DNA from 3 places in the Staphylococcus sp. MSU001 genome. Region 3 is predicted to be linked to each of the others. Evidence: riboswitches for the same ligand, from Rfam matches in the RefSeq annotation. Region 3 holds a riboswitch; each other region holds the start of a gene.
The links. A riboswitch is a leader RNA that binds a small molecule or an ion and turns the genes downstream of it on or off. The one in region 3 is predicted to bind S-adenosylmethionine.
Positions count from the first base shown of each region.

Region 1: it holds a riboswitch for S-adenosylmethionine, as region 3 does, so the genes downstream of both, ACVBFA_RS09195 (Na+/H+ antiporter NhaC family protein) here and metK (methionine adenosyltransferase) in region 3, are expected to answer to the same signal.
Region 2: it holds a riboswitch for S-adenosylmethionine, as region 3 does, so the genes downstream of both, metX (homoserine O-acetyltransferase MetX) here and metK (methionine adenosyltransferase) in region 3, are expected to answer to the same signal.

Region 1 is NZ_JBRIKK010000018.1:20,860-32,741, reverse strand. Features, by position in the region: gene ACVBFA_RS09220 (HAD-IA family hydrolase) at 17-652, opposite strand; gene ACVBFA_RS09215 (hypothetical protein) at 954-1,484, shown strand; gene ACVBFA_RS09210 (alpha-glucoside-specific PTS transporter subunit IIBC) at 1,589-3,178, opposite strand; gene ACVBFA_RS09205 (MurR/RpiR family transcriptional regulator) at 3,376-4,137, shown strand; gene ACVBFA_RS09200 (SRPBCC family protein) at 4,282-4,794, opposite strand; gene ACVBFA_RS09195 (Na+/H+ antiporter NhaC family protein) at 5,091-6,392, opposite strand; SAM riboswitch class I at 6,526-6,622, opposite strand; gene ACVBFA_RS09190 (hypothetical protein) at 6,698-7,285, opposite strand; gene ACVBFA_RS09185 (flavin reductase family protein) at 7,329-7,940, opposite strand; gene ACVBFA_RS09180 (SDR family oxidoreductase) at 8,222-9,103, opposite strand; gene ACVBFA_RS09175 (amidohydrolase) at 9,189-10,307, opposite strand; gene hutG (formimidoylglutamase) at 10,779-11,714, opposite strand.
Region 2 is NZ_JBRIKK010000003.1:60,201-72,082, forward strand. Features, by position in the region: gene ACVBFA_RS02235 (AzlC family ABC transporter permease) at 1-616, shown strand, start outside; gene ACVBFA_RS02240 (AzlD domain-containing protein) at 613-942, shown strand; SAM riboswitch class I at 1,067-1,167, shown strand; gene metX (homoserine O-acetyltransferase MetX) at 1,232-2,200, shown strand; gene ACVBFA_RS02250 (YybS family protein) at 2,428-3,354, shown strand; gene ACVBFA_RS02255 (DHH family phosphoesterase) at 3,383-5,350, shown strand; gene rplI (50S ribosomal protein L9) at 5,347-5,793, shown strand; gene dnaB (replicative DNA helicase) at 5,964-7,364, shown strand; gene ACVBFA_RS02270 (adenylosuccinate synthase) at 7,643-8,926, shown strand; tRNA gene ACVBFA_RS02275 (tRNA-Glu) at 9,344-9,418, shown strand; tRNA gene ACVBFA_RS02280 (tRNA-Asp) at 9,424-9,496, shown strand; gene yycF (response regulator YycF) at 9,971-10,672, shown strand; gene walK (cell wall metabolism sensor histidine kinase WalK) at 10,685-11,882, shown strand, end outside.
Region 3 is NZ_JBRIKK010000021.1:1,025-11,259, forward strand. Features, by position in the region: gene metK (methionine adenosyltransferase) at 60-1,259, opposite strand; SAM riboswitch class I at 1,368-1,477, opposite strand; gene pckA (phosphoenolpyruvate carboxykinase (ATP)) at 1,629-3,221, shown strand; gene ACVBFA_RS09825 (alpha/beta hydrolase family protein) at 3,448-4,236, opposite strand; gene ytkD (RNA deprotection pyrophosphohydrolase) at 4,223-4,690, opposite strand; gene yidD (membrane protein insertion efficiency factor YidD) at 4,761-5,009, shown strand; gene menC (o-succinylbenzoate synthase) at 5,006-6,007, opposite strand; gene menE (o-succinylbenzoate--CoA ligase) at 5,997-7,421, opposite strand; gene ACVBFA_RS09850 (hypothetical protein) at 8,070-8,603, shown strand; gene ACVBFA_RS09855 (hypothetical protein) at 8,617-8,781, shown strand; gene ACVBFA_RS09860 (hypothetical protein) at 8,984-9,184, shown strand; gene ACVBFA_RS09865 (hypothetical protein) at 9,951-10,235, opposite strand, start outside.

The DNA of each region.
Region 1 (11,882 bases), on a different contig from region 3:
TTTAAATACCTCCAATTTATTCTTTAAATAAAAAATTCTTTATATCTTCAAATTCCATATCTTGTCCAACATATTGAACTGTCGAAAAATCTTGATCCTTCGTTATTATATTCGTATTAACGACAACATCTAATCCTGCTAGCATCGCTGCAGTAGCACCATTGACAGAATCTTCAATTGCTAAGCAGGTTGTAGGATTATAATTCAGCTCTTGTACAGCTTTTAAATAAATTTCGGGATTAGGTTGAACACTCTCAACATTTTCACGACCAACAACAACATCAATGTATGTATCTAGTCCTAATTGTTTAAATATAGGATATATATTCTTTTTATAACTACTTGTGGCAATCGCCATTGGGATATGACGTTTTTTTAAATATTGCATCAATTGAATGATTGTGGGATTTACCGGCAATTGAATAATTGTTTGATAATATTGATCATAAATTTTTTCTTTATTTTTGAAACCAATAGCATCTTCTAAATATGTATGTAATCCAGTAGTTTCACCGCCAATAAATTGTTTATAAAATTCTAAAGAAATCGGCGCTTCTTGATGGATTTTTAAATGTGTATTTATTAAATCGAACAAATGTTTTTCGGTATCAATGACAGTACCATCAAAATCAAACACTACTGCTTTATACATGTTGTCATCTCCTTTCAATATTTATTATTTTTCATACTAACATAATTTGATATAAACTTGCCTCTAAATAACTAAGCATCAAATAATATAAAATCTAATTCATAACTATGCTATGAATAAAACTTTTCCTTCAATGATTACTCATTCGAAATAAGATAACTATAATTCTTTCAACTTCAATCAAAAGTCTTAGTGATTCTAAAAAAAAAGAGTGGTACAATTTATTTAAACGAACAGCGTATAAAATATAAGCATTCATATCATTTCCACACATATATTGTTAACGATTGGAGGTCCCCATATGTTGATTGATAAATTTGAAACCTACATCATTAATGTTGCAGGTTTGAAATCTCGCTCAACGCGAAAAAAATTAATACATTTATGTAAAGAAATTACTTTTTGTGAATCCTTTCAGTATTCTATCATTAAGCAAAACGATGTGTTCGCATTGGAAGTTAGCCTCCCCAAGCAACAACTACCTTATCTGATAAGTTTCTTAAGTTTCCACAATTATGCTATTTATCAAATACTTTTACCCAGCCGTGTAAATGAACTTCTTGATTCAGAACAACTTTACCAATCTATTAAGCGCTTTGATTTAGCAATCGATGGTTTACAAGATGCCTTCATTAAAGATAAAGTCATTGATATTATGAATATGTTTGTGAATCATCACAATGTGAATTATACATTAAATAATAATTGCGCAAGCGTCACATGTCCTCCTGAGATTTTCACAAAGCTGCTTCAAACTATTGCAACGCGTAACATTGATATCCTATCAGCAAGTTATAGAGCAAAGATGCTACATAAAGCACGCATTTCATAAATAGAAAGATAGAATATATAAGCAAGAATAACTTATTTACAAATATAAATACAAAAACTCCCAAAATAATCTCTATTTGAATTATTTTGGGAGTTACTTTATTTCTAAGATAGATCATCATTTACAATATTTTCAAACGCTTCTCTTACCTGAGGTACAGACATTCCAACGACAACTTGAACACTCTTGCCGCTTTTTACTAAACCATGAGACATTTGATTATGTGTAAAATAGGCACTTTCTTGAACTTTACTTTCGTCTTTAACAGTTAAACGTAGGCGCGTCGTACAATTTGTAACGTCTTTAATATTTTCTTTTCCTCCAAGACCTTCTAGGTAGTACATCGCCTTTTCTTCATATTCACTATTAGGTGAATGATTGCGAGTTGAATCTCCTTTTTTATCATTATAATCTTGTTTAGAAAATAATTTGACTTCTTCTTCACCTTTCTTACGTCCTGGTAATGGAATATCAAATTTTAAAATTAAATATTTAAATAAGAAGTAATAAATCGCAACAAAGATTAGACCAATTACTACTTGAAAGACATATGTCATCCAATGTGCTTTTCCTAAAGGTATCCAGTTAGTTGCTATAAAATCTAGTACACCGCCACCCATATTACCTACGACACCAAATCCATACATCAGTGTATCCATAGTTGCTGCTAGTAGTGCATGTAATACGAATAAAAATGGCGCAATAAATAAGAAAGTAAATTCAAGTGGTTCTGTAATACCAGCTACTACTGCCGTAAGTGTTGCTGGTATTAATAATGCAGCAACTTTTTTACGATTTTCTTTTGGTGTAGTTGCATACATTGCCAATGCTATACCTAGGCAACCAAAAACTTTGCCATTTCCTTGCAACATAAAACCATATGGAAATTGTTCTTTAAGTGGTTTGTTACTTTCGGCAAACTGATTTAAGTGTTGCAACCATTCTGCTTTCAAACCATGATTAACAACTACTGGACCTACTTCGATTGGTGCATAGATAAAATGATGCAATCCTGTAGGTATTAGTACACGTTCTAAGAAATGATATAACCAAACACCTATATATCCTGATGCAACAATAAAATATTGAATTGAAGCAATACCGTGTTGAATCGTTGGCCAAACAACACATGTGATTGCTGCCACTGGTAGCATGACAAAGAAAGAGATTGTTACAACAAATGTTAATCCTTGAAATACACCTAACATTTCAGGTAAACGCTTACTGTAATATCTATTATGTATCCACGTTATTATTCCTGATATAATGATTGCACCTAAAATATTGGTATCTAACGTTTCAATACCTGCAATCGATTTTAATCCTGTTGTGTTTTCTACACCTTTTTTTAAATTAGCGCCAAAAGTATGTGGCCATTGAGTTAAAATTGCATTGATAAAAGTGTTAAACATTAAATATCCCATTAGAGCTGCTAAAGCTGCATGTCCTGGAGCTTTTTTAGCAAGAGATAACGGTAAACCAACTACAAAGACAATTTCCATATGTGTAAATATTACCCAACCACCTGATTCAATAACAGACCAAAATTTAAACCAAAATGTATGCTGTTCAGCTAAGCCTCCCATGATGGTTGGATTTTTAAATAATGTAGCGAATCCCAAAACAATACCGAAGAAAGCAAACATCAAAACAGGTACTATCATTGCACTACCAAATCGTTTAATTGCATTCATTTTTGAATACCTCCCTCTTCCCTTAACTATGATAACTAATATATGTTTACCTTTATTGCTCTTTATTTAATAAGTTATTACCAATATATAGTAAACGCTTACATAATGACAATGACGTTGACGCACTTTGAAACATTTTTGTATAATTAGATTATATTTTCATATAAAGAAAATATTTTCAATGATGAGGTGTTAAGATGATTTTAGATGAACGAGTAAACTCTAATTTCGATCAATTAAATGATAATGATATACAAATTGCACATTATGTTAATACACATATAGATGTTTGTAAAAATATGAAAATACAAGATTTAGCCTCACAGACACATGCTTCAAATGCTACGATTCATCGCTTCACTCGTAAACTAGGTTTTGATGGTTATAGTGATTTTAAATCCTTTTTAAAATTTGAAGATAGTAAGAATCATCAACTTCCTTCTGATTCTATGGAGCAATTTAAACAAGAAATTGAAAATACATTCAACTATTTAGAACGTATTGATTATCGTTTATTAACTCACAAAATGCATCATGCTACAACAATATACTTATATGGTACTGGACGTGCACAGATGAATGTCGCTGAAGAAGCACAACGTATACTGTTGACTATGCATAAAAATATTATATTGTTACATGATGTTCATGAACTAAAGATGGTGTTAAACAAGACAATTCCTGAAGATTTGTTTTTCATTATTTCACTTTCTGGCGAAACACATCAACTTAAAGAAGTCACACAATTGCTTCAACTGAGACAAAAATATTTTATTTCCGTAACAACAATGAAGGACAATACATTGGCACAACAAGCTGATTACAATGTCTATGTTTCAAGCAATACCTTCTATTTAAACGATGGTACCGATTATTCCAGTTTTATTAGTTATCACATTTTCTTTGAAACACTACTAAGAAAATATAACGAATATAAAGAGAATCATGAATTAACATAGGAAAGTGAGTCATCATTATCATTGAATGCAATTCTCACTTTACATATAAATATTATTTGGCATTTCCATTTTCAACTTAGACAATGACTATTAAAACGTTAAAAAGCCTGGAACAACAACTTTTGTTGTCCCAGGCTTTTTAGTTTAGTTATGACGCTGTTCCTCAATTTCATCTATCACATTTTGCATTTGATCAATCATCAATTCAAATCCATGTGCTGTTGAATCATGATATTCTTTTTTCTTTTGCTTATATTCTAATGTTGTTAAACGTCTTTCCTTTTCAATAAAAGAGCGATAGTAAAAGAACATTTGAGTCCCGCCATTCTCTCTTTCAAAGAACTCTACTTCAATGACATCCTCTTCCTCACTTAGTCCTGGCATTCCAATCGTCATCTTGATATATTCATCTAAAACTAACTCTTCATATGTACCTTCTATGATGTTTTGTTTACCATTTCTACTATCAATGATGCGATACTTTCCTCCCTCTTGAATATCTGCATCAAACGATTTATTCGTGCGTTGTGTGGTCATAAACCATTTTTTTAAGATATCTGTTTTTGTCCATGCCTCATAAACGACCTCTGGTGTATATTTAAGTAATCTCTCAATGTCGATTTCAACATATTCATTTTCCACATTATATTTTGCCATTTCATTTCACCTACTTTCACTCTTAATACTATTTTAACGTATTTGAGCTAGGTCACAAACTTTGAGCTCTATAAAATTAAATTATATTAAATAAAACTTATAATTTTAGTGATTTTTAACTTTTTAAATTCAAGATTGAGTGTATAGTCTTGTCCTTATCAACATTTTACTACTATTCTAAATTGCTTGATACTCAACTTAAAAATAAGATACAGATGGTGAGTATCAAAGAATCATTATAAAACTGTCAACAATCATAAGATTGTTGACAGCCAATATATACTATGGGTCGTATTTTATTTCTTTGACGATTGATTTAAACGAGGTACTCTTAAAATAATTGCTACTAATCCACAAACACCTAATAATATTGGATAAATACTATATTGTAACATTAGGAATGGGGAAATTCCGGCTACACCTGCTGCTGAAATCACTTGCGGGCTGTATGGTAATAATCCTTGAAAACACCCACCAAAGATATCTAATATACTTGCTGATTTCCTTGGATCGACATCATATTCATCAGCAATATTTTTAGCTAATGGTCCAGCCATAATAATAGAAATTGTATTATTTGCTGTTGAAATGTCAGCTGCACTCACTAAACTCGCTATACCTAGTTCTGCACCACGCTTTGATTTTACTTTTGACCTTACAAAATTAAGCAACCAATCAATACCACCATTATGTTGAATAATTCCTACTAGACCGCCTATAAGCAATGCAATCATAGCAATATCTTCCATTCCGATAATCCCTTTAGAAATAGCATTTAAAAGGCCATTCCAACCAAAAGAACCATCAATCAGTCCAATTATACCGGCTAATACAGTACCTCCTATTAATACAATAATTACATTAATACCAACTAACGCAAGAATCAAAACTAACAAGTATGGTATAACTTTAATTAAATTATAATCATAGTTTTTAGTATGATCTATGGAAATACCATTTGTTAAAAAGAATAAAATAATGATTGTAATAATCGCACCTGGTAATACAATTTTAAAATTGACTTTAAATTTATCACTCATTTTTGTTTTTTGTGTTCTTACTGCTGCAATAGTGGTATCAGAAATCATAGATAGATTATCACCAAACATCGCTCCCCCAACAACTGTTGCCATGGCTAATGCAGCTGGTACATCTGTTGCTTGTGCAAATCCAAAACCTACTGGTGCAATAGCTGCAACTGTGCCGACAGAAGTTCCCATTGAAATTGATACAAACATACAAATAATAAATAGTCCAACAATTATTAAATTTTGAGGAATAAGTGATAAGCCTAAATTAACTGTAGATGACACGCCACCCATTTTTTCAGCAGTCGTCGAAAAAGCTCCAGCAAGGATAAAAATAAGCATCATCAAAATGATATTAGAGTGACCTGCACCTTTTGTAAATACCTCTACTTTTTTCGCAAAAGTTTCCTTGCGATTCATCAGTAAGGCAACAATAACAGTAATTGTAATAGCAACATTTAATGGCATAGTGGTAAAATCACCAGAAATAATACCAACACCTAGAAATAGTAAGACAAATAACAATAAAGGAATTAATGCCCAAGCATTGCCATTCTTCATCTCTTTCATAATCTAACCTACTTTCCCGTATAATGGATTGATAAATTTTATACTAAAAAATTCCTATCTATTTAATCAATAACTCAAAAATAAAAAACCAGGGCACGTAATCATGCCCCAGTCTCAGTTAACATCGTGTTTAACCTTATCTTCTAACCTTCTCGGTTACTGGAATTGGCACATGATACAATGTTGCCGAAGCTTCTTTGGGCCAGTCCCTCCACTTCTCTTGATAAGTTATTGAATTGTGTTTAACGTTACAAGATATTTGCAATAACGTCAACACTTATTATTTTAAATATTTTAATAATAGTTTACATATTTTCAATAATAGTAAAGTATTTTTCAAAAATAGCCACACTTATTGATGCAAAGATGAATATCGCTAATGCAAGTCCAAAAATAACCATTAACTTTAAATATAATGATATGAGCATTGAAATGATTACTACAACAATCACAGTAAAAAATATATTCTTAAGACGTTGTGCCTTATGTCTTGATATTACTTTACGTTTTATCCGTTCAGATGATAACCTCTCCTCTAATTGAGATGATGTAATATGTAATTTCGTTTCTAATAAAACTGCAGTACCCACTGTTAATACCAGAATAAGTATCACTATCCATAAAGGCTGTTGCTCTATAAAGCTAACCACGTAAATACCAGAATATAGTATGCCCGAAAGCATACCAAGGATACGATCGAGTTTAGGGCTCATCCATATAATATGATTTCTAATATTATTATTAACAAAATATACATTTTTCAATCCACTCGTTATAAAAGTAATAATCACTATGACATGTAACAATATGGGATAATCATTAATAACGTATAAGACAATCAGTCCTATAACTAAAATGAGCAACGGCATGAATTTATATAGATATGCTTTCATCAATGACACCCTTAAAATGATATTTGTAAATATCTTTTTATCTTTATGAAGTAGGACGATTAACTGTAAATGTTTGACCTAACAAAGAGTAATCATTTCCAGCTAACCTAGCTACCGGATTTAATTGATTTGCATCAATTTTACTATCTTCAAAATAAACTTCTTCATCAATATGGTACATGACAATTTCACCAATTATCAAATCACTCCCGTTATCTTTGTTGCCCAATTGTACTATTTGATGAAGCTTACACTCAAACCTTACTTTTGCTTCTTTGATTGCTGGAACATTAATTAAATCAGAATCAATCATACTTAGAGAAGTTCTCTTAAGTTCATTAACACCATATTCTAACGGGGCAGCAGTTTCATTCACATCATTAACAATAGCCTCATCAGTAATATGCACAACAAACTCACCTGATTGTTCTATATTTATTGAGGTGTCTTTTCTATTTCCATTTGTACGTTGAACAGCAATTGCGATCATAGGTGGTGTATGATTAACTACATTAAAAAAACTAAACGGGGCTGCGTTGATATCCCCTTTTAAATTTTGAGTAGTTACAAATGCTATCGGCCTAGGTATGATACTTCCACTAAGTAATTTGTAATTTTGCTTATCTGAAAGTGTTTCAGCTTTTATTTTTTTCACTATCAATCAATCCAATCAATTTTTATTTAAAGTATAAAATTTACTATTTAACTATTGTTGTCCCTTTGTAGACAAAATTGAAAAAGAGTTAAAGAAGATCGTATATTCAATTGAATCACTGTTTGCCTATAAGATAAAAAACCTAGGACATTGATATTTGTCCTAGGCGCTTATTATCATAAACAAATCTTATATTAAACTGTATAGTTTTGTAAGATGTTTAGCACCTTCGTCGTGCTTTCACTTTGAAAATATATACTAATTAATATGCTATAGTTAATTTAATCTATTTGAGTCCCACCAGTCACACCATATACTTGACCAGTAATATAACTTGCATCATCAGAAGCCAATAACACATATATCCCAGCACATTCAACAGGCTGACCAGCACGTCCTAACGGTGTGTTTTGCCCAAAAGTAGGTATAGCGCTTTGTGGTTGGCCACCGACAATTTGAAGTGGTGACCAAAACGGTCCAGGCGCAACACAGTTAACACGAATACCTTTAGGACCCAATTCGGCTGAAAAACTCTTTGTTAAAGATATAATTGCAGCTTTCGTTGCCGCATAATCATGAAGAATTGGACTAGGATTATAACCTTGAACTGAAGATGTTGTTGTAATTGACCCTCCTGGTTGTAAATACTCAAGCGCTTTTTGGACTGCCCAAAATACCGGATAGACATTCGTTTCAAACGTTTCAGTAAAATCTTGAGTTTTAAACTCCGATAATTCATCTTGATAAAGTTGATGACCAGCAACCAACGTTACATTGTCTAAACCACCTAATTGCTGATAAGCCTCTTCAACCATGTCATAGTTGAATTGTTCATCTCTAATATCACCAGGAATTAAGATAGCTTTTTGCCCAACATTTTCAATGATCTGTTTTACATCATCGGCATCTTGTTGTTCACTTGGTAAATAATTAATCGCTACATCTGCACCTTCTTTAGCATAAGCAATTGCTGCCGCACGTCCAATTGCTGAATCGCCACCAGTCACTAGTATTTTAAAGCCATCTAATCGATGGTGGCCATGATAAGAATCTTCCCCACAATCTGGTTGTGGTGACATTTTAGCTTGTATACCTGGAACTTCTTGTTCCTGTTTTTCATAATTATCAGTTTTAAATTTATTGCGCGGATCTTGAGCTGACATTTCAAATCATCTCCTAATTCATTTAATGCTTTCTGTATACCCAGTTATCATGTACGTTTAATCATAGAAAATATGAAATCACAAATTATGTCAATAAACGTTGAACGAGCTGTACGAAATATTGAGGAACTTTTTCCAAAATACGCTCATCCGGATGATAATTAGGATGATGTAAATCAAATTTACTGTCGGAGCCAATAAATGCGAAAACACCGGGGTACTCTTCTGTATAACCTGAGAAATCCTCTCCAATAGTAACCGGTTCATCGAGCATTGATACATGATAGCCAACATTTTTAGCGACCTCTATTGCTTCTTGTGTTAGATGTGCATCATTTACTACTGCACCAGGTAGTCTTGAATAAGTTAAATCAATATCCACATTAAAAACACGACTTAAACCATCAGCAATATTTTTCATCCTATTTTCAATATAATGACGTTTATCCTCATCGAATGAACGAACAGTGCCCTGTATATAAGCTTTGTCAGCTATAACATTCCATGTGTTACCACAAGAAATTTCACCGATTGTTACAACTGCACTATCAAAAGCTGATAAATTTCGACTAACAATAGTTTGTAAACTATTGATTAGTTGTCCTACAACGATGACTGGATCGTTTCCTTGCTCAGGTTTTGCAGCATGCGCACCTTTACCTTTAACATTAAACTCAAAACGATCTACAGCAGAGGTAATTGCACCCGATTTAATAGCAAATTCACCAACTTTTAAAGTGGGATAATTATGAAAACCAAGTACTGCTTTAGCTCCTTTAAGTACTCCAGTATTTATAATTTCAAATGCACCATGTCCTAATTCTTCAGCAGGTTGAAATATTAATCGAACGCGTCCATTTAATTCATCTTCAATCTCTTTTAGTTGAGTACCAGTAGCTAATATACTTGCCATATGAATATCATGACCACATGCATGCATTGCACCATGATGCTTTGATGTAAATTCATGCTTCACTTGTTCTTCTATGGGCAGAGCATCAATATCTGTTCTTACCGCTATCATTTCCTCTCCTTGCCCAATTTCTGCTACTAAACCTGTTTTTAAAGGGACATCCAGTATACGTATACCATAACTTTTGAGTATTTTCCGTAACGTTTCTGTAGTTTCATATTCTTCATCTGAAAGTTCAGGATATTGATGAAACGTTCTTCTCCAATTTACATAAGTAGAATAATTTGTCATATATCGCTCAGCCCTTTCTCACACTTCTAATTTATTCATATGCTTTACTTGTGATTTAGCATTCTTTTAATTAACTTAATTGTCAATTTTAGTAAAGTTATCTTAACATTTTATCGGAAAATTCTAAATATTCAACGTTTTTAAGAGCTAGTTTATTAAAATAATTTAAAAAAGCGCAAACATTTTGAAACAGTTACATGTCTCATTAGTTACTGCTTAGATTACTGGAATATATGATAAACATGCATTAAAAATTCTCTTTCATAGTGAAATGAACGATCTTCACAATAAATGGTTATTCCTATTACGATAACAAGTATGACATTTTAATTTGTGACTAACACACCATTTCTTATTCAGTCATAAACTGTCAAAAAACGTCAAAATGCCCGAGACATCAACGAATATCACAGGCATTTTGAAACTAAGTATATCTAAATTTATTAAATTTTTACATGACGACTTCTAACTTTAAATTAAACAATGATGTACTAAATTAGCAACTAATTTAGCAGTTCTTTGATCTGAATCATACGTTGGATTCATTTCAGCTATACTTATAGATTTTACTTTTTCACTTGGAATGACACGTTTAGCAAGTTCGAAAACTGTATGTGGATATATACCTAGGACAGCTGGTGCACTTACTCCTGGTGCAAATGCACTATCTACTACATCCATGCAAATTGTGAACATAACCGTATCATGATTATGGATAAAACGTTCTATCATATCTTTAATAGGGGGAGACACCTGATGTAGTAATTCATCTGCATATACAAATTGAATATCTTTTTCTTTAGCATAATTAAATAAAGCTTGTGTATTACCACCTTGAGATATACCTAACACTAAATAATCTGCATTATCATCTTCTTCTAGAATTTGTCTAAAACTAGTACCAGAGGTTGAATAATCCTCATAACGTGTGTCAAAGTGCGCATCTATATTAATCACACCTATTGACGACTCAGGAAAAACTTTACGAGTAGCTAAATATTGTGCATATGCTATATCATGACCACCACCAAGTAAAAATGTTTGTTTATGTCGTTTCATAGACTTAGCAGCAAGGTCTGCGAATTCGCGCTGTGTATCTATTAGCAACTCATGATTGTGTTCTACATTACCATAGTCTATAATCTCTTCACATTGATTCAAATCTGGCAATCCAGCAAAAGCTCGCTTAATGGCATTGGGGCCTTCTTTTGCACCTACACGTCCTTTGTTTAATTCTACTCCTTTATCAATTGCATATCCTAATAAGCCCACGCCTTTGTGTTTCTCCGAAAAATCTAATTGACTTAAATCACCGAATTTAACAGTTTGGAAATGCCTAAATTGTGTAGGATCAGTTTCACTATCTAAACGACCTGTCCATAGATTAGATTGCGCAAGTTGATACATGATATATCCCCCTTGAATTTTTATCAGTTAAGTTAATTAAAGTATAACTATTGAATTTTTCTTTATCAATGCTTGCTCTTTTAACATACCCATATAATGATAAAATTATTTACGATTAGCTAACAAAATGATTCAAGACTATTACATTTTGATTATAATTAAAATAGA
Region 2 (11,882 bases), on a different contig from region 3:
ATTTGGAATTGTGGCAGCCTCCCAAAATTTCAGTGTTTTAGAAATTATATTATTGTGTCTGATTATTTATGCCGGTGCAGCCCAATTTATTATTTGTACATTAGTGATTGCAGGCACTCCTATTTCTGCAATTGTGCTTACAACACTTATCGTTAACTCTCGAATGTTCTTATTAAGTATGACTTTAGCACCTAATTATAAGCAATATGGATTTTGGAATAGGGTAGGGCTTGGAACGTTATTAACAGATGAAACTTTTGGAGTTGCTATAACACCATATGTTAAAGGTGAAAAAATTAACGATCGATGGCTACACGGACTAAATATTACTGCTTACCTATTTTGGACTGTTTCCTGTGTAATCGGCGCCATTTTCGGAGAGTATATTTCAAATCCTGATGCGCTTGGTCTAGACTTTGCCATTACCGCAATGTTTATTTTTTTATGTATATCTCAATTTGAAGGTATTAAGAAATCACGATTGAGAATATATATTGTACTCATTGTATGTGTGATTGTGATGATGATTCTTTTAAGTTCAATTCTACCTTCATACGTAGCAATATTGATAGCCGCAATAGTTGCTGCATTGTTAGGGGTGATGATGGAAAAATGACGACAGATTTACATACATTAGTACTTATTGTTTTATGTGGCGTGGTCACATTACTCGTTCGTGTTATTCCATTTGTTATGATATCGCGTGTCAACTTACCAGCAATTGTAATTAAATGGCTTTCTTTTATTCCTATCACTTTATTTACAGCTCTTATTATAGATGGTGTAATTCAACAACATGATCATACATTTGGTTATACGCTTAATTTACCTTATATTATTGCAATCGTACCAACTGTGATGCTCGCTATTTTCACACGTAGTCTAACAGTGACAATTCTCGGAGGTATATTTGTCATTGCTTGCTTACGTTTAATCTTTTAATCTTTGAAAATCATATCAAATCATTGAACTTACGGAAAAAGTTAGTTAAGATTAAAATAATTAGAAAATTTAGACTATTCGAGACGAAATGCATATCTACATCACAATACAATTAAATTACCTAACCTTATTTTGAGAAGTTGAGGGATTTGGCCCATAGAAGCTTCAGCAACCGACTTTAAATAGCACGGTGCTAATACCAACGAGCAACTCGAATGATAAGTACGATAAGTGCCTTTACATCATTTGAGTAAGGCACTTTTTTAGTTGAAGGAGGTATGGAACTATTATGACGAATTACACGGTTAATACATTAGAACTAGGTGAGTTTATAACTGAATCTGGTGAAACGATTGATCATTTACGTCTACGTTATGAACATGTAGGACTTCCTGGTCAACCCCTTGTCGTTGTTTGCCATGCACTTACTGGCAATCATTTAACATACGGCACGGATGCGCAACCTGGCTGGTGGCGAGAAATCATTGATGGTGGTTACATTCCAGTTCATGATTATCAATTTCTTACATTCAATGTCATTGGAAGTCCATTTGGTTCAAGTTCTAAATTAAATGATGACAACTTCCCAGAACATTTAACATTGAGGGATATTGTTAGAGCTATTGAGTTAGGTATACAAGCATTAGAATTTAAGAAGATTAATATTCTCATTGGAGGCAGTTTAGGTGGTATGCAAGCGATGGAATTGCTTTATAATCGTCAATTCGAGGTGGAAAAAGCAATCATATTAGCCGCTACTGATAAAACGTCCTCCTATAGTCGTGCTTTTAACGAGATTGCAAGACAAGCTATACATATAGGTGGTAAAGAAGGTTTAAGTATCGCACGTCAACTCGGCTTTCTCACGTATCGATCGTCTAAAAGTTATGATCAACGTTTTACACCAGATGAAGTAGTAAGCTATCAACAACATCAAGGTGATAAGTTCAAAGAATATTTCGATTTAAATTGTTATTTAACACTGCTAGACGTCTTAGATAGTCACCATTTAGATAGAGGGAGAGATGATGTTGATGAAGTCTTTCAGTCGTTGGAAACGAAAGTACTAACAATGGGCTTTATTGATGATTTGCTTTATCCTGATGATCAAGTGAGAGCTTTAGGAGAACGTTTTAAATATCATCGTCATTTCTTCGTACCAGATAATGTAGGACATGATGGTTTTCTTCTAAATTTTAATGATTGGGCGCCTAATTTATATCATTTCTTAAACTTGAAACAATTCCGACGTAAATAGTAAAGTTTTATAATAGAACACAATCCCCATGAGCACACATAAGAAATACTAAACAGTGCAGAGTAGGTAAATTTTTCTTTGGCATGAAAATAGTCATACAAAGAATTATATAAGCAAAGTTTATTTCATATGTCGTATCTATGCATAAACCTATCACTGGTAGTATGGCTTTACTTTATTGTTAAATTTTAGCAAAGAGGTTAAAATAGGAGTTATAGTCAAAAAGTATGGGAGTGGCGTATGTGTTTTCAAAAATACAACCTAAAGCAACTATTTTAGCAATTATTTCATTATTAGTAGTCGCTTTAGCAACACATGTATTACCTGTTCTCGGCTTGATTTTATGTTTATTTGCAACGATTCCCGGTATTGTTTTGTGGAATCGTTCCATACAATCATTCGGAATTAGCGCATTAGTAACAGTTGTACTTACAACATTATTAGGTAATACATTTGTCTTAAGTATGATGGTCTTAATCTTATTATTAAGTGCGATTATCGGACAATTACTTAAGGAAAGAACATCTAAAGAACGAATTCTTTATATTTCAACAGCTTCATTAAGTTTAGTTACACTTATTGGATGGATGTTATTACAAACATTCGATAAAATTCCGACGGCAGCTGTATTAATTAAGCCTTTTAAAAATGCAATGCATGAGGCTTTCTTAACAAGTGGAATCGATTCAAACTATAGACAGATTCTTGAGGAAAGTTTCCGACAAATGACGGTCCAACTCCCTAGTTTTCTAATTATAGTTATTTTCATTTTTGTCTTAATTAATCTGATTATTACATTTCCAATTTTACGTAAATTTAAAGTAGCAACACCTATTTTTAAACCTTTATTCGCATGGCAAATGAGCCGTAATTTACTATGGTTTTATCTTATAGTACTTATTTGTGTCATGATTGCAAGTGAACCAAGTACGTTCCAAAGCATCGTGTTAAACTTTGATGTTGTGTTATCATTAGTGATGTACATCCAAGGATTAAGTGTCATTCACTTCTTTGGTAAAGCTAAAAGATGGCCGAACTTCGCAACAATTCTTGTTATGGTAGTAGGGACACTTCTTACACCGGCAACGCATATTGTTGGATTACTTGGGGTAATTGATTTATGTATTAATTTAAAGAAAATAATAAAAAAATGATGATTAAAAAGTGATTAGAGGTGGAAGAATGAACCGTCAATCCACTAAAAAAGCTTTGCTCATACCGTTTATTTTAATGGTACTCACTGCTATAGCACTTGTCATCGTGTGGTTTATTTTTAACCAACTAGTGGCAGGTATTGCTACAGCTATACTTATTGTGATGATTATTATTAGTGGCGTGTTATTGAGAAAAGCATTTCTAAAAATGGATAATTATGTGGATGATTTAAGTGGTCACATCTCGGCAAGTAGTAATAAGGCGATTAAGCACTTGCCTATAGGGATGATTGTGTTAGATGAAGATAATCACATTGAGTGGATGAACCAATTTATGACAGATCACATTGAAACGAATGTGATTTCTGAAAATGTCAATGAAGTCTTCCCTAACATATTAAAACAACTGGAAAAAGTTCAAGAAGTAGAAATAGAAAACAACAATTATTACTATCATGTACGATATTCAGAAAACGAGCATTGTTTATACTTCTTTGATATGACTGAAACTGAACGTACAAACGAACTATATGAAGATTCAAAGCCGATTATTGCAACAATATTTTTAGATAATTACGATGAAATCACTCAAAACATGAACGATACACAACGTTCTGAAATTAACTCTATGGTGACACGTGTGATTAGTCGTTGGGCACAGGATTACAATATTTACTTCAAACGTTACAACTCAGATCAATTTGTAGCTTACTTTAACCAAAAAATATTGGCTGAACTAGAAGATTCTAATTTTGAAATCTTAAGCCAATTAAGAGAAAAGAGTGTGGGTTACCGCGCACAACTAACTTTAAGTATTGGTGTAGGTGAAGGTACTGAGAACCTTATTGATTTAGGTGAATTATCACAATCTGGTTTAGACCTCGCGTTAGGTCGTGGTGGTGACCAAGTTGCAATTAAGAATATGAACGGCAATGTAAGATTCTATGGTGGTAAGACTGACCCTATGGAAAAACGTACGCGTGTACGTGCGCGTGTGATTTCACATGCTCTCAAAGATATTCTTACTGAAGGCGATAAAGTTATCGTTATGGGACATAAGCGACCAGATTTAGATGCTATAGGTGCAGCTATCGGAGTTTCGCGCTTTGCATCAATGAATAATTTAGAGGCATTTATCGTTCTTAATGATTCTGATATTGATCCGACATTACGTCGTGTTATGGATGAGATTGATAAGAAACCGGAACTAAAAGAACGCTTTGTAACATCAGATGAGGCTTGGGATATGATGACTTCCAAGACGACTGTCGTTGTTGTAGATACACATAAACCTGAAATGGTCTTAGATGAAAATGTCTTAAATAAAGCAAACCGCAAAGTAGTCATTGATCATCATAGACGTGGCGAAAGCTTTATTTCAAATCCATTACTTGTGTATATGGAACCTTACGCTAGCTCAACTGCTGAGCTCGTAACGGAATTACTAGAATATCAACCAACTGAACAGAGATTGACTCGTTTAGAATCAACTGTTATGTATGCAGGTATTATAGTAGATACAAGAAACTTTACGTTAAGAACAGGTTCCAGAACATTTGATGCCGCAAGTTATTTACGTGCACATGGCGCTGATACAATCTTAACGCAGCATTTCTTAAAAGATGATGTCGATACGTATATCAATCGTTCAGAATTGATAAGAACAGTTAAGATACAAGATCAAGGTGTAGCCATTGCACATGGTTCAGATGATAAAATTTATCATCCTGTAACGGTTGCACAAGCTGCCGACGAGTTGTTAAGTTTAGAAGGCATTGAAGCATCTTATGTAGTAGCTAAACGTGAAGACAACCTAATCGGTATCTCAGCACGTTCATTAGGTTCCATAAATGTTCAATTAACAATGGAAGCGTTAGGTGGCGGTGGCCATCTGACAAATGCTGCGACACAAATAAAAGGTGCGACAATAGATGAAGCAATAGAACAATTACAACAAGCAATTACAGAACAAATGAGTAGGAGTGAAGACGCATGAAAGTAATTTTCACACAAGATGTTAAAGGTAAAGGTAAAAAAGGCGAAGTTAAAGATGTACCAGTAGGTTACGCAAATAACTTCTTACTTAAAAATAAATATGCTGTAGAAGCAACTCCTGGTAACTTAAAACAATTAGAACAGCAAAATAAACGTGCAGCAGCAGATAGACAACAAGAAATCGATGATGCAAAAGCACTTAAAGAACAGTTAAAAGATATCGAAGTTGAAGTATCAGCTAAAACAGGTGAAGGCGGCAAACTATTTGGTTCAATCAGTACGAAACAAATTGCCGAAGCGCTAAAAAAACAACATGATATTAAAATCGACAAACGTAAAATGGACTTACCACATGGTATTCACGCACTAGGATATACTAACGTTCCAGTGAAATTAGACAAAGAAGTCGAAGGTACAATCCGTGTGCACACTGTAGAACAATAATTTAAAGATATGACGCGAGGATAGTACATGATTACTATTATAGGTGCAATTATATAAGATGTATGACTTATACAATTTGTTAACCTCTGAAATACCTGTAGTGTATCTCGTGATAATATCAGATGACGATAAAATAAAAGATGGATTGAAATAAGAGGTGTAAGTAGATAATGGATGGAATGTATGAGCAAAATCAAATGCCACATAGCAATGAAGCTGAACAATCTGTCTTAGGTGCCATTATTATAGATCCAGAACTCATTAATACTACTCAGGAAGTTTTGCTTCCTGAGTCGTTTTATAGAGGCGCCCATCAACATATTTTTCGAGCAATGATGCACCTAAATGAGGATAATAAAGAAATTGATGTTGTCACATTGATGGATCAATTATCAAGTGAAGGTAGCTTAAACGAAGCGGGTGGCCCTCAATATCTCGCCGAACTATCGACGAGTGTACCGACAACGCGAAACGTTCAGTACTATACGGATATCGTTTTTAAACATGCGTTGAAACGGAAACTTATTCAAACTGCTGATAGTATAGCGAATGATGGCTATAATGATGAATTAGAATTAGATACGATTTTAAGTGACGCCGAACGACGTATTTTAGAACTATCTTCTACAAGAGAAAGTGATGGTTTTAAAGATATTAGAGATGTCTTAGGACAGGTATACGAAACCGCAGAAGAACTTGACCAAAATAGTGGTCAAACACCAGGTATTCCAACTGGTTATCGTGACTTAGACCAAATGACTGCTGGTTTTAACCGTAATGATTTAATCATTCTAGCGGCACGTCCTTCAGTAGGTAAGACTGCCTTTGCCTTAAATATTGCGCAAAAGGTTGCCACGCATGAAGATATGTATACTGTCGGTATCTTCTCACTTGAGATGGGCGCCGACCAATTGGCAACACGTATGATTTGTAGTTCTGGTAACGTTGATTCCAATCGTTTAAGAACTGGGACGATGACTGAAGAAGATTGGAGTCGCTTTACGATTGCGGTAGGTAAGCTATCACGAACTAAAATCTTCATAGACGATACGCCAGGTATCCGTATCAATGATTTACGTTCTAAATGTCGTCGACTCAAACAAGAGCACGGTCTTGATATGATTGTGATTGATTATCTACAATTGATTCAAGGAAGCGGATCACGTTTCTCAGATAACCGTCAACAAGAAGTTTCAGAGATTTCACGTACACTTAAGGCGATTGCACGTGAATTAGAATGTCCAGTTATTGCACTGAGTCAGTTATCACGTGGCGTTGAACAACGACAAGACAAACGTCCTATGATGAGTGATATTCGTGAATCTGGGTCTATAGAACAAGATGCCGACATCGTCGCTTTCTTATATCGTGATGATTATTATAATCGTGGTGAAGGTGATGAAGATGATGACGATGCTGGTTTTGAACCACAGACAAATGATGATAACGGTGAAATTGAAATCATCATCGCCAAGCAGCGTAACGGTCCAACAGGTACTGTGAAACTTCACTTTATGAAACAATACAATAAATTTACAGATATTGATTATGCTCATGCAGATATGTCATAAAAAATATTTTTCCGTACAATAATTGTTAAAAACTATTTATTGTACGGTTTTTATTTTGTTTTTCTCTTTTGAAAATGTGGGAAGTATGTGTATGCATTTTACTTAGACATCCTTTAAACAACTGTCATAGAAACGTTTGGAAGTGATTTTACACAGAAAATATACTGAAAGATGATGCGTTATCGAACGCTGATTAATGTTCGATTTTTATTTGCAAATTCAAAATCATATTGGTAAAATACCTAGTGGTTAAACGAGAAAAACTTGGAGGTGCTCATATGTCATCAATCGTAGTAGTTGGGACACAATGGGGAGACGAAGGTAAAGGTAAAATAACAGACTTTTTAGCAGAGCAAGCAGACGTAATTGCTAGATTTTCTGGTGGTAACAATGCGGGACATACGATTCAATTTGGTGGAGAAACTTACAAATTACACTTAGTACCATCAGGTATCTTTTATAAAGATAAATTAGCTGTAATCGGTAACGGTGTAGTTGTAGATCCAGTCGCATTATTAAAAGAATTAGATGGGTTAAATGAACGTGGCATTTCAACTGACAACCTACGTATCTCAAATCGCGCACAAGTCATTTTACCTTATCACCTAGCTCAAGACGAATATGAAGAACGTCGTCGTGGCGATAATAAAATCGGTACAACGAAAAAAGGTATCGGCCCAGCATACGTAGATAAAGCACAACGTATCGGTATTCGCATGGCAGACTTATTAGAAAAGGAAACATTCGAACGCCGACTCAAAGAAAATATTGAATATAAAAACGCATACTTTAAAGGCATGTTTAATGAAACTTGTCCAACATTCGATGAAATCTTTGATGAATATTATGCTGCAGGTCAACGTTTAAAAGACTATGTGACAGACACAGCTAAAATTTTAGACGATGCAAATGTGGCTGATGAAAAGGTATTATTCGAAGGGGCACAAGGTGTCATGTTAGATATTGACCATGGTACATACCCATTCGTTACATCTAGTAATCCAGTTGCAGGTAACGTTACAGTAGGTACAGGTGTTGGCCCAACATCAGTGTCTAAAGTGATTGGTGTATGTAAATCATATACATCTCGTGTGGGTGACGGTCCATTCCCAACTGAACTCTTTGATGAAGATGGCCATCATATTAGAGAAGTGGGTCGTGAATATGGTACAACTACTGGACGTCCACGTCGTGTAGGTTGGTTTGACTCAGTTGTATTACGTCATTCACGTCGTGTAAGTGGTATCACAGATCTTTCAATTAACTCCATCGACGTCTTAACAGGATTAGACACAGTTAAAATTTGTACTGCTTACGAATTAGATGGTGAAAAAATTACTGAATACCCAGCAAACTTAGATCAATTAAGACGTTGTAAACCTATCTTCGAAGAGCTTCCAGGTTGGACTGAAGATATTACAGGTTGCCGTAGTTTAGATGAACTCCCTGAGAATGCACGTAATTACTTAGAGCGTATTTCAGAATTATGCGGTGTCCATATTTCAATCTTCTCAGTAGGTCCAGACCGCGAACAAACGAATTTATTAGAGCAACTTTGGTAGAATAAAGCATCAAGAAAGCATGTGAGTTTTGTTTAATTAGAGCATTGAGCGAAATGATTAATATCATTCTTAGTGCTTGCTATATGCATGAAAGTAAAAAAGCTTTCTAACTCATATCTATCAATATTTGCAGTGAATCATCTTTAAACAAGCGGCCACAACATAATGGTCGCTTGTTATTTATTTTGGAGTAGGTCAATGACTTTCATCTCCTTTTGTTCTACTCCAGTTTTATTTTAAAACAGCAATTTGAAATGAGTTTTGAATGAAATCAATGGTTTTATTCTTCTCCACAGTAAGCTTCATAGCATGATTGTGTTGGTTGATTAACGAAACAAAAATATTATTAAATTTATGTAAAAAATATCTTGTCATCAAAAGTAGAGCTATGCTATAATCTATCTTGTGCTTAAGAACGGCTCCTTGGTCAAGCGGTTAAGACACCGCCCTTTCACGGCGGTAACACGGGTTCGAGTCCCGTAGGAGTCACCATTCTAGGTCCCGTAGTGTAGCGGTTAACACGCCTGCCTGTCACGCAGGAGATCGCGGGTTCGATTCCCGTCGGGACCGTATTGCCTACCCAATAGGGTAGGCATTTTTTTATGCTTTTTTACATACAACAATGTACCTTCACTTTATTAATCTTTCTGATTCACACTACCTACTTTTTTAACATGCAATGAAAACTTAATATTCCTATACATGCTTATATTTCTATCATTACAAACACTGTCATTACTGCACTTTTACATATACGAAAACGATAAAATATGATGATAAAGCTAAACAAAAGCGTCAAGCATATTGCAAAAGTCTAACTTATTTTGCGGAACTGTATTTCAATGGTAAAATTATAAATAATATTATTCTATAATTTTAAATACTAAAATAGAATTAACCGTTCATAAATGGTAAATTATATAATAGGTAGCTATATGTTATATAGAGAACAGAATAATAATGAAGCACTTCGAAAATTTGATATAACATTAGCAATGTAAACGAACGGAAGAACTACACTTTGAGAAAAGAGGTTTATAATATATGGCTAGAAAAGTTGTTGTAGTTGACGATGAAAAACCAATTGCTGATATTTTAGAATTTAATTTAAAAAAAGAAGGTTACGACGTATATTGCGCTTATGACGGTAATGACGCAGTAGATTTAATCTATGAAGAAGAACCAGATATCGTCTTACTTGATATCATGTTACCTGGTAGAGATGGTATGGAAGTGTGTCGTGAAGTGCGTAAAAAGTATGAAATGCCAATTATCATGCTGACAGCGAAAGATTCTGAAATTGATAAAGTTTTAGGTCTTGAATTAGGTGCAGATGACTACGTAACTAAACCATTTAGTACTCGTGAACTCATCGCACGTGTGAAAGCGAACTTACGCCGTCATTATTCACAACCAGCCCAAGAAGTAAGTGGTGCGACAAATGAAATTACAATTAAAGATATTGTGATTTATCCAGATGCATATTCAATTAAAAAACGTGGAGAAGACATTGAATTAACGCATCGTGAATTCGAGCTGTTCCATTATCTTTCTAAACATATGGGTCAAGTCATGACACGTGAACACTTACTACAAACAGTGTGGGGTTACGATTATTTCGGTGATGTTCGTACTGTGGACGTAACAATTCGCCGTTTAAGAGAAAAAATTGAAGATGATCCATCTCATCCAGAATACATTGTGACACGTAGAGGCGTTGGATACTTCCTCCAACAACATGATTAGAGGGAGCGTCTTATGAAGTGGCTTAAACAACTACAATCCCTTCACACGAAACTCGTTATTGTTTATGTACTACTCATTATTATTGGTATGCAAATCATCGGTTTGTATTTTACGAATAGTTTAGAAAAGGAATTACTCGATAACTTCAAGAAGAACATAACACAATATGCGAAGCAATTAGACGTCAATATTGAAAAGGTTTATAAAGATAAAGATAAAGGTTCAGTCAACGCTCAAAAGGATATCCAAGACCTTTTGAATGAATATGCGAATCGCCAAGAAATAGGAGAAATACGCTTTATTGATAAAGACCAAATCATCATGGCAACAACTAAGCAGTCTAACCGTGGTCTTATCAATCAAAAGGTTAACGACGGTTCAGTTCAAAAGGCGCTCTCCTTAGGACAAACGAATGATCATATGGTTCTTAAGGATTACGGAAGTGGTAAAGAGCGTGTTTGGGTATATAATATACCGGTTAAAGTCGATAAACAGACAATCGGTGATATATACATAGAATCGAAAATTAATGATGTATACAATCAGCTGAACAACATTAATCAGATATTCATCGTAGGGACAGCGATATCACTATTTATTACAGTGATACTAGGATTCTTCATTGCACGAACGATTACTAAGCCGATAACCGATATGCGTAACCAAACCGTTGAGATGTCTAAAGGTAACTACACGCAACGAGTGAAGATATACGGTAATGATGAAATCGGTGAGCTCGCGCTTGCCTTCAATAACTTATCGAAACGTGTCCAAGAAGCACAAGCGAATACAGAAAGTGAGAAACGTCGTCTAGATTCTGTTATCACACATATGAGCGATGGTATTCTTGCGACAGATCGTCGTGGACGTGTACGTATTGCAAACGACATGGCGCTGAAAATGCTCGGTCTCGCAAAAGAAGATGTCATCGGCTACTACATGCTTGGTGTCCTTAACTTAGAAAATGAATTCTCATTAGAAGAAATTCAAGAAAATAGTGATTCCTTCTTGTTAGATATTAACGAAGAAGAAGGCATTATTGCACGCGTAAACTTTAGTACGATTGTACAAGAAACAGGTTTCGTGACAGGTTACATTGCCGTACTACATGATGTCACAGAACAACAACAAGTCGAACGTGAACGTCGCGAATTCGTTGCAAATGTTTCACACGAATTACGTACACCACTGACATCGATGAATAGCTATA
Region 3 (10,235 bases):
TAGAAAAAAGGCTTATTTTCGACATATATTTTATAATTATTTATTTTCTATTTTACAAGTCATTGAATTTCAACTGCATCTTTTAAAAGGTTGACTTTATCTAATTTTTCCCATGGTAATAATACGTCTGTACGTCCAAAATGACCATACGCTGCTGTTTGTTTATATATCGGTTGTTTTAAGTCTAACATTTTAATGATACCTGCTGGTCTTAAATCAAAATGCTTTCTTACAGCTTCAACTAAACGTGCTTCTGAAACCTTTCCAGTATCAAACGTATTAATTGAAATAGAAACGGGTTCTGCTACACCGATTGCATATGCAAGTTGTACTTCACATTGTTTAGCTAAACCAGCTGCAACAATATTTTTAGCTACATATCTTGCAGCATAAGCTGCCGAACGATCTACTTTAGTAGGATCTTTACCACTAAAACAACCTCCACCATGACGGGCATATCCACCATAAGTATCAACTATAATTTTACGTCCAGTCAAACCAGCATCTCCTTGAGGTCCTCCAATAACGAAACGTCCAGTCGGGTTAATGTAAAATTTAGTTTCTTCATCTAATAAAGCTTTATCTACAGTTGGGTAGATAACATGCGTTTTAATGTCCTTTTCGATTTGTGCTAACTCTACATCTTCAGCATGTTGTGTAGAAACAACAATGGTATCAATACGTCTAGGTTGGTCATCTTCATCATATTCAACAGTCACCTGTACTTTTCCATCTGGACGAAGATAATCTAAAATTTCATCTTTTCGTACATCAGATAATCGTTTAGCAAGTTGATGTGACAGGAATATAGGTAGAGGCATATACGTATCTGTTTCATCAGTTGCGTATCCAAACATTAATCCTTGGTCACCTGCACCTGTTGCTTCAATTTCTTCTTCAGAAATTTCATTTCGATATTCAAGCGCTTTGTCTACACCCTGTGCAATATCAGGTGACTGTTCATCAATCGCAGTTAACACTGCCATTGTTTGTGAATCATAACCATATTTTGCTCTAGTATAACCAATATCTTTAATCGTTTCCCTTACCACTTTAGGAATATCTACATAAGTAGTTGTTGAAATTTCTCCAGAAATAAGTGCCATTCCTGTTGTTACTGTTGTTTCACATGCTACACGAGCATTGGGATCATCCTTTAATATTTCATCAAGAATGGCATCTGAAACTTGGTCAGCAATTTTATCAGGATGGCCTTCAGTAACTGATTCTGAGGTAAATAATCGTTTATTGTATGTCATCATTTTCTCCTTTAAATAAATTACGAAAATTCTCTTTAAATATGAGAGCTAAATAAAAGAGCCTTCTTCACTATATAGATAGAGAGAAGGCTCTTAAACGTCCATTCGCTCTTATCGTTCAGACCATATTTGTCTGCAAACGGTTTGGCACCTTTCTTTAAATAAAGAGGTTGCTGGGTTTCATTGGGTCCATGTCCCTCCACCACTCAGGATAAGAGAATCCGTTAAACTTAATAATATCTAATTCAAAGTATGTTGTCAATTTTATACATTGTCACTATTTCTATTTTCAAGTGGATAAATTCAATCGGTGTGTTATACTATCTAAATGTAAGGGCTTACATAAATTATTGTATGGAGGGATTGGGTATGTCTATAGATACATACACAGAAACACTTAAGATAAATCAGCTAATAGAAAAAGCTACATCACATTTTCAACTATCATCAACACAATTATACAAAAAAATTTTAAAAAACCATGAGGGTGAATTAACTGAACTGGGGGCAATAAATGTTAAAACAGGTAAGTACACTGGTCGTTCACCTAAAGATAAATTTATTGTCACTGAACCATCGTATAGGGATAATATAAATTGGGGAGATATCAATCAGCCCATGGATGAAGAAACATTTCTAAAACTTTACAATAAAGTACTCGACTATTTAAATCAGAAAGATGAACTTTACATATTTAGTGGATATGCAGGGAGCGATAAAGAGTCACGTCTTAAACTTAAGGTGATAAATGAATTAGCTTGGCATAACTTATTTGCTCGTAACATGTTTATTCGTCCAGAATCTATAGATGAAGCTCAAAATATAAAACCCAACTTTACGATTGTTTCAGCACCTAACTTTAAAGCTAATCCTGAATTAGATGGGACAAATAGTGAAACATTTGTCATTATATCTTTTAAACATAAAGTGATTTTAATTGGTGGTACAGAATACGCTGGTGAAATGAAAAAAGGTATTTTCTCTGTAATGAATTATTTGCTTCCAATGCAGGATATCATGAGTATGCATTGTTCAGCTAATGTTGGAGAAAAAGGAGATGTAACATTATTCTTTGGATTATCAGGAACTGGTAAGACGACGCTTTCTGCCGATCCAAAACGTAAGTTAATTGGTGACGATGAACACGGTTGGAATAAAAATGGCGTTTTTAATATTGAGGGTGGATGTTATGCAAAAGCAATTCATTTATCTAAACAGAAAGAGCCTCAAATTTATAATGCTATTAAATATGGAACAATCTTAGAAAATACAGTTACAAATGATGACGGTACAGTAGATTTTGATGATAACACCTATACTGAAAACACTCGTGCCGCCTACCCTATTGACTATATAGAGAATATTGTTACACCTTCAAAGGCAGCACATCCGAATACGATTATATTCTTAACCGCTGATGCATTTGGAGTTATCCCTCCTATTTCAAAGCTAACTAAAGATCAAGCAATGTATCATTTCTTAAGTGGGTTTACGTCTAAACTAGCTGGAACAGAACGTGGTGTTACTGAACCTCAACCATCGTTTTCAACTTGCTTTGGTGCACCATTCTTACCTTTAAGTCCAACAAAGTATGCTGATCTACTTGGAAATTTAATCGATATTCATGATGTTGATGTATATCTAGTAAATACTGGATGGACAGGTGGCAAATATGGTATAGGGCGAAGAATTAGTCTACACTATACTCGTGAAATGGTAGATCAAGCTATATCAGGTAAATTAAAAAATACTAAATATATTAAAGATGATACATTTGGCTTAAATATTCCAGTTCAGATTGACAATGTACCTACAACTATTCTGAATCCTATCAATGCTTGGAACAATAAAGATAACTACAAAGCACAGGCTTACGATTTGATTCAACGCTTTAATAATAACTTTAAAAAATTCGGCAAGGAAGTCGAACATATTGCCAACAAAGGTGCATTTAATCAATAATTAATATGCACATTTATATGTTAAATTTAAAAGCATTGTGCCTGAGAAAGCTTTCAATACCTCAGGCACTTAAATTTTTATTTAAATGCCGAGTGGATTATTAATACATTTATTTGAGGATATCTATATATGATAATACATTTCTAAAGTTTCAAACAATCTCATTATTTAATATCTAATTATTCCTAATATATACATTGTTATCATCAACATGTATAATCCATTGTCACAATATATTTAAATTTTTATTTTCGACGTCGTTCATCCATTGATGTATATATTGAATTACGTCTCTCATCGCAGCAGGTCGTGGTACATGACCTTCATCCAATTGATAATAGGTTTGATAATAGGTTCCTTTGGATTTTAATTTTTTTTCTAAATCATAAGCTTGGTGTATTCCAACTTGAATATCTTTGCCACCATGAATAATGAGAATAGGAGGACTATCTTTTTTTATAAATTGCATTGCATCTCTGCTCTTATAAGCTTTCGTATCTTTTTTTGGATGTCCAACCATTCGTCGTAACATTCCTCTCAAATCAACTCGTTCTTCATACATTAAATGTATATCAGATACGCCACCCCAAATCATATAACTATCTACAGGCAAATCATTAAAAGTAAGTAATCCCTGTAGACCTCCACGTGAAAATCCTACCATATGTATAAATGCAGAAGGATAGTTTTGATTTAAAAGTCGAATCAAATGCGTTACATCATTTAAATCACCACGGTAAAATTCATCTCTTCCTTCACTTCCATTATTTCCTCTATAGTATGGGCCTATAACTAAGGTATGTTCATTTGCAAATTGCATAAGTCTTGCGGCTCTCACTCTTCCAACTTGCCCTTTACCACCTCTTAAGTATATAACAATACGTTTGATATCTTTTTTGCTTTTCGGAATCATCATCAGAGCCTTAACTTTTAAATAATCTACAATATATGTTACTTCATTAAAAAAATGAGTTTCATATTCGATTGGCATGCGCTTTTCCTTAATAAAATCCAAGTGCTCTCACCCTTTCCAAACAATGAAGAATCGCCTTATCATTGATTAAAAAACTTCTTTTATTTAAAGGAATATCATTAATATGATGATAAAGACAAGGGCCTAAAGTCTCGTAATAGGTATCTACATATTCCAAATGACTTACTTCAACGAAGTAAACATCCTTAATAAACGGCTCATCATGCTCCGTTTTTATACGATACTGTGCAAAATAGTAGATAAATTTTGCGATTGCACCCGTCTCTTCGTATAACTCTCTAATTACTGCTTCTTTACTTTGTTCGCTTATTTCAACTTTACCACCAGGAAACTCTATCCCACGTTGTTGATGGTGTGTAAATAATAACTGACTATTGTATACAGGAATTGCAAGAACGTGATTACCATTTGGCATATCATTTTCATTTTTATAGTTCAATGTTACAACCCTTCCATCTTTATCCTCAAACTCCACGTTCCTCACTTCCTCTCATCCTATGTTAAAATATATTTATCAAATATTTAGTTGGAGGCCTTTATCAATGTTGAAAAAAATATTGTTATCTCTAGTTGTATTTTATCAACGTTTTATTTCGCCACTTACACCCCCAACATGTCGATTTTATCCAACATGTTCACAATACACTAGAGAAGCCATCGAATACCATGGTGCTCTAAAAGGACTCTATCTCGGTGTACGGCGCATACTTAAATGTCATCCATTGCATAAAGGTGGCTTTGATCCTGTTCCATTAAAAAAGGATAAAAATTCTAAAACCACACATCATCATTAAACTTTGTTAAGTAAAGAACGCTTGACTTTAGGGGGAGTGAAATAAATCATTCCCTCTTTTAATATGCCACTTGTTTCTACGATATCATTAGCAAAATAATAACCGTGTGGCGTTATATCACCCGGATAATTTCCTTCTTTAGCTAACATTGCTGTAAAATATCTACTTAGACCAAACTCATACATGCCCCCAACTACAAACCTTATATTTTTTTCTTTCAAAATTTTCATGGCGTCTAACATTCTATCTATTCCTCCAAGTCTAAATGGTTTTAACACGACGACTTGTATGGGATATTGTTGAATTATTGATTGTATTTTTTCTATAGAAAGTGCCTTTTCATCGATGGCAATTCTAGGAAAAATAGACATATCAATATCATTTAAATCTTCTAGAATTTTAAAAGGTTCTTCAATATATATAATATCTGATGTTTTTTCATTGGCTAATTGTAAAAATGATGGCTTTGTTAATGATTCATTTGCATCTATTGCAATATCACACTCAAGATTTAATAAACGTATGGTTTCAAGATCTTTGATAAGTGATGTTGACCATTTAAGTTTAATACGTTTCGGTCTTGTTTCTAATAATGCTTCAATTTGACTATTAGTTAAGCCGCTAACTGTAGCACCATATTGTACTTCAAAATCATGCAGATCGTTATACATTTGATAAACAGCCATGACAACCATTGATCGAGCAGCTGGCGCATCATTCATTTGATTGAGGTAAGGTAACCATGAATCAAAAGATGTCATATCTTGATGAAGTACTTGTGGTATCCACTTTCTTAATCTATTTGCGACTGTGAGTATTGTTTCTTTATCATACCAATGAGTTAAAAATGCATTACACTCTCCATAATAAATTTCTCCACTATAAGTTACTATTTCCGTAAACAAACTTTCTCGATGCGTTAACTTCACTTTCGGTGTTGAAATTGGTGATTTAAAAGGTTCCTTATAAGTATATAGATTGATTGCCTTAACTTTCATTATTCTTTCCCTCATTCAAGTCTTCACTTTTGACCTTTTTACGTTGTAATTTACCTGTCGATGTATAAGGTAAAGATTCTACCTGATAATATTTTTTAGGAATTTTATATCTAGCTACATGATTTTCAAAATGTTCTATTAATTCATTACGATTAATATCTTGATTTGTCACATAATATAGTATTGGCACTTGCCCCCAAGTATCATCTGATATTCCCACACATACGGCATCTTCAATGCCTTCAAAGTCTTTTGCTATTGTTTCAATTTGGTAAGGGTAAATATTCTCTCCGCCACTTATAATCAAATCTTTGCGCCGATCATATATCATGACATAACCCTCATCATCTATTTCAGCTATATCTCCAGTTTGAAAATACCCATCATTATTAAATGTGTCTTTTAAATCTTTGGGATATAAATAACCATTCATCACATTTTCACCTTTAATTAATAACTCTCCATGGCCATATGCGTTGGGATTTTTTATTTTCACTTCAACATTTTCACTTGGTTTTCCAACAGTATCGAAACGTTCTTTTAACATTTGAGGTGAGGCTGTTAGAAACTGAGAGCAAGTTTCTGTCATACCAAAAGAATTATATACAGGTAAACGATAAGTCAATGCTTGCTCTATTAACTGTGGTGATAATTTAGCACCACCTAGCAGAATTTTTTCTAAATAAAATGGTTGAGTTAATCCTGCATCCATTAACCACTTTAAAGTTTGTGGAACAAGAGACATGTGGGTGATTGGATAAGTCTTTATTTGTGTTAACATATCATCAGTTTGAAACTTTTTAACAAGTCTGACAGTGAATCCTTCTATCACTGCGCGTAAAATAACACTGAGCCCAGAAATATGATATATAGGTAAGACCGAAAGCCACACAGTATCTTGTTCGAATCCTAAACTATGTTTACAGCCTATAGCACTGGCTAAATGATTATTAAACGTTTGAGGCACAGCTTTTTGAGGTCCCGTCGTTCCAGACGTAAACATAATTGATGCAATCGATTCTAAATTAAATTTGTAACTTGAAACATCATATTTATCCAATTGTGTTAAATCATTAAAATGATATAAATTAAACCCTTCTAATTCTAAAGGCAACGTGTGTACAATCGTTGTTATGTCGACTGAATTCATTTGATTTATCATCTCATGTCGCGTTAAACGTGTATTTATCATAGCTATTTCAATATGAGCTAACCAACAAGCATGAATCAGAACAACTGAATCAATATCATTGCTTATATATAAACCAATCCTTTTCTGATTTAAAGAAGTTAAATATTGCGCGATTGTTTTTGCACGATGATATAATTCTTCGTACGTTAAAGATAACTGATTTGTAACAATCGCCAATCGCTTTCCATTTGATTGAGCTTGTTCTTGTAACCAAAAATTCACAATGCATTCCTCCAAATTATATACACATATAATTATACCTACTTGCTTATTAAATATCAGTAGTTGAGCTTAATATGTTATTTTCAACTTAAAGTAATATGTTTAAAAGTCAATCCCCTATTGAAAATGTGGACTACATGCGTCATCTATATGTCTTTAATATAGTCATGCTTTTAAGTTAGTAACCTACGCAACTTTCATTATCACATTTCAACTAATAATGTACTCTATTTATTTTCATCAATCATTCTATTATTAGCTATATATACATTTTTATAAGAATCGTTCTCTTTTCAAAAAGAACCACCTCATGAATTCATTATTTAATATATTTCATTTAAATAATATTGTAACACCGATTAGTTTGTGATATTTTTAAATTACTTTATAAAATACTATGGATTCTTGATATGAGTATCGAAATTGTTAGATAATTTTCCGAAATATTTCAACGAATAATAAAAAATAAAAGTATAGATTAAAGGTAAATAGATGAATATTCTCATTTAAGCAAAGAGTATTTAGCAGAAAAATTAAACTATTACAAAATTAATTATGGTGTTGGAACTCACAACGACAAATACTTTATTACATTTGGCCGTTGAGAGTTTTTTAATATAAAGAAATATAAACAAAGGAGAAGCCGATATGACTGAATCGTTAGGATTTAGAGAAAGTATGAAAGAAGCAGATATTAAGTCTAAATTGGACAAAACAGAAAAAGCTTATTGGGATAACCTCCCTATTAGCGAAAAAAGACAATTTATCGAACTTTATAAACATGATAAAAACAATTGTATTTCAATTATTACTTCAAAAGTTAAAGAAATTGATCCGACACATGAAAATGCATTTGTAAAAGCAAAAAATGATAAAATGATAAAATTCTTCAAGACACAAGGTATTGATGAACCTACTGAGACAACAAAAAAAGCTTTTGATAAACAATCTATATTTGCAAACTTTGATAATTTTTATCATGCTATGGGCAAATTCACTTTCAACATGGAAAAACAAGCTAAATATAATTACTACATGTCTCAACAAAAACAAAATTTTATACAAATTGCTCAACTAGATACTTTAATTAAACAATACAACAATTTATTGGATCAAAATCATAAAGTTTTACAGCAAAATGATGAAATTATCAATCTTTTAAAACAAATTTCAAATAAATAAGGAGAAGTGTAGAATGAATAAAGTTATAGTTTTAATTTTAAGTAGTTTATTGATATTAGGTTCATGCGGAGTAAAACACAATAATTCAGACAGTAATGAAAGCAAAAAATCTGAAAGTAAAACTGAGAATAAAACTAAAGAAAGTAAATCAAAAGAACCAAGAAAATGGACATGCTAATTCAATCGAAAATAACAAATAGAATGAACAAGTTAATTCAAACGAAAATAGCAATAACAAAACAAATGACAATTCACAAAATAAAATTATAACTGATTCTCAAAAAGGCAAACGTAATAATGAAAACAAACAAAATACTCAATCTCAACAAACAGCTCAAAATAATACCCAAAAAGATCATTGCAATCGATTTAATAATGATATGCCGGTAGCTCATGATGGTGGTCAAAATGGTTTTGGATATGGAGATTATTTAGCAGCTAAAGAAGCATCGGAAAAAGCTAGACGTGGAGAATTGCAAGGAGTTGGTGGTTCTTGGGGCGTTGCGCCAGGACAAGACTTTAATTCGTGGAGATACCAACAAGCAGAGATACAAAATGAACACATCGCTCCAGATGAATAAAATTATGGGTGGGTTACTACCCTTATTATTTTTTACTTTTTTAGAAGGAAATGATATGTGAGTATGAAAAAATTATATAGAACTGTAGATGTCCCCCTACTGATATGAAAATTTTACAAAAACACTAGATTAAATGTCTGTAAGTTTATCCACAAAAACTATTATCTCAACTGCATCTTTAATTACACATAATGCAGTAAATAATATACTAAAGAAATTCTGCATAGAAAATAAGATGAATAAATAGACTTTACATAGTTTAAGACATACACATGCATTTATGTTACTAGCTTAATAATTTTTCAATTCAATATGTAAGTAAAAGACTTGGTCATGCAAATATTGAAATAACATGGCGTGTATATAGTCACCTCTTTGAAGAATTAAAAAGTGAAGACGATACAAAGCTTGATAATATAATAAACTTTCAAGTGGTCAACAAAACGGACAACTTATCTTTATTTCAATCAATATTGACCATCTATTGATCAAAATATTTTAAACACCTTTTACAGATTTCTACAAAAATAAGAAAGAACGTTGATATAACAACGTTCTAACGTAAATCAGTAAAACTAATGTTTACTAATTTTTACTATTTTACGGAGAGTGAGGGACTGCTCAATAGCTTTAAAATAAGCTTTCAAGTAGTTTCTTTGTCCGTAAGTTGACCAAAATTTATTATTTAGTTTTTTCAATTTAGTTGTCTCTTTACTACCATTTCTATAAGATAATATTCCTCATTTTATTAGTATTATACATATTATTAAGAAGCATTCTTAATTGTGTTTTTTTCTTTCATCTCTTTTCTTGACTTTGCATAATTAACAATTAACACTGAAGAAGCTAGTAAAAAAGCATTCATAAAAGTATATTGATTTAGAAAACTTAATGCATCGGTATTTATTAGGATTAAAAATTCATCCTCTTCCTTTGGCAAGTCAGTATGTTTTTTATAATAATCAATAAATAATTTAAAAAGTGTCATAAATAATGCGACCAAACCTATAAAAAGTGAATAGAACGGAACAAAATCGTAGACATCTTTATC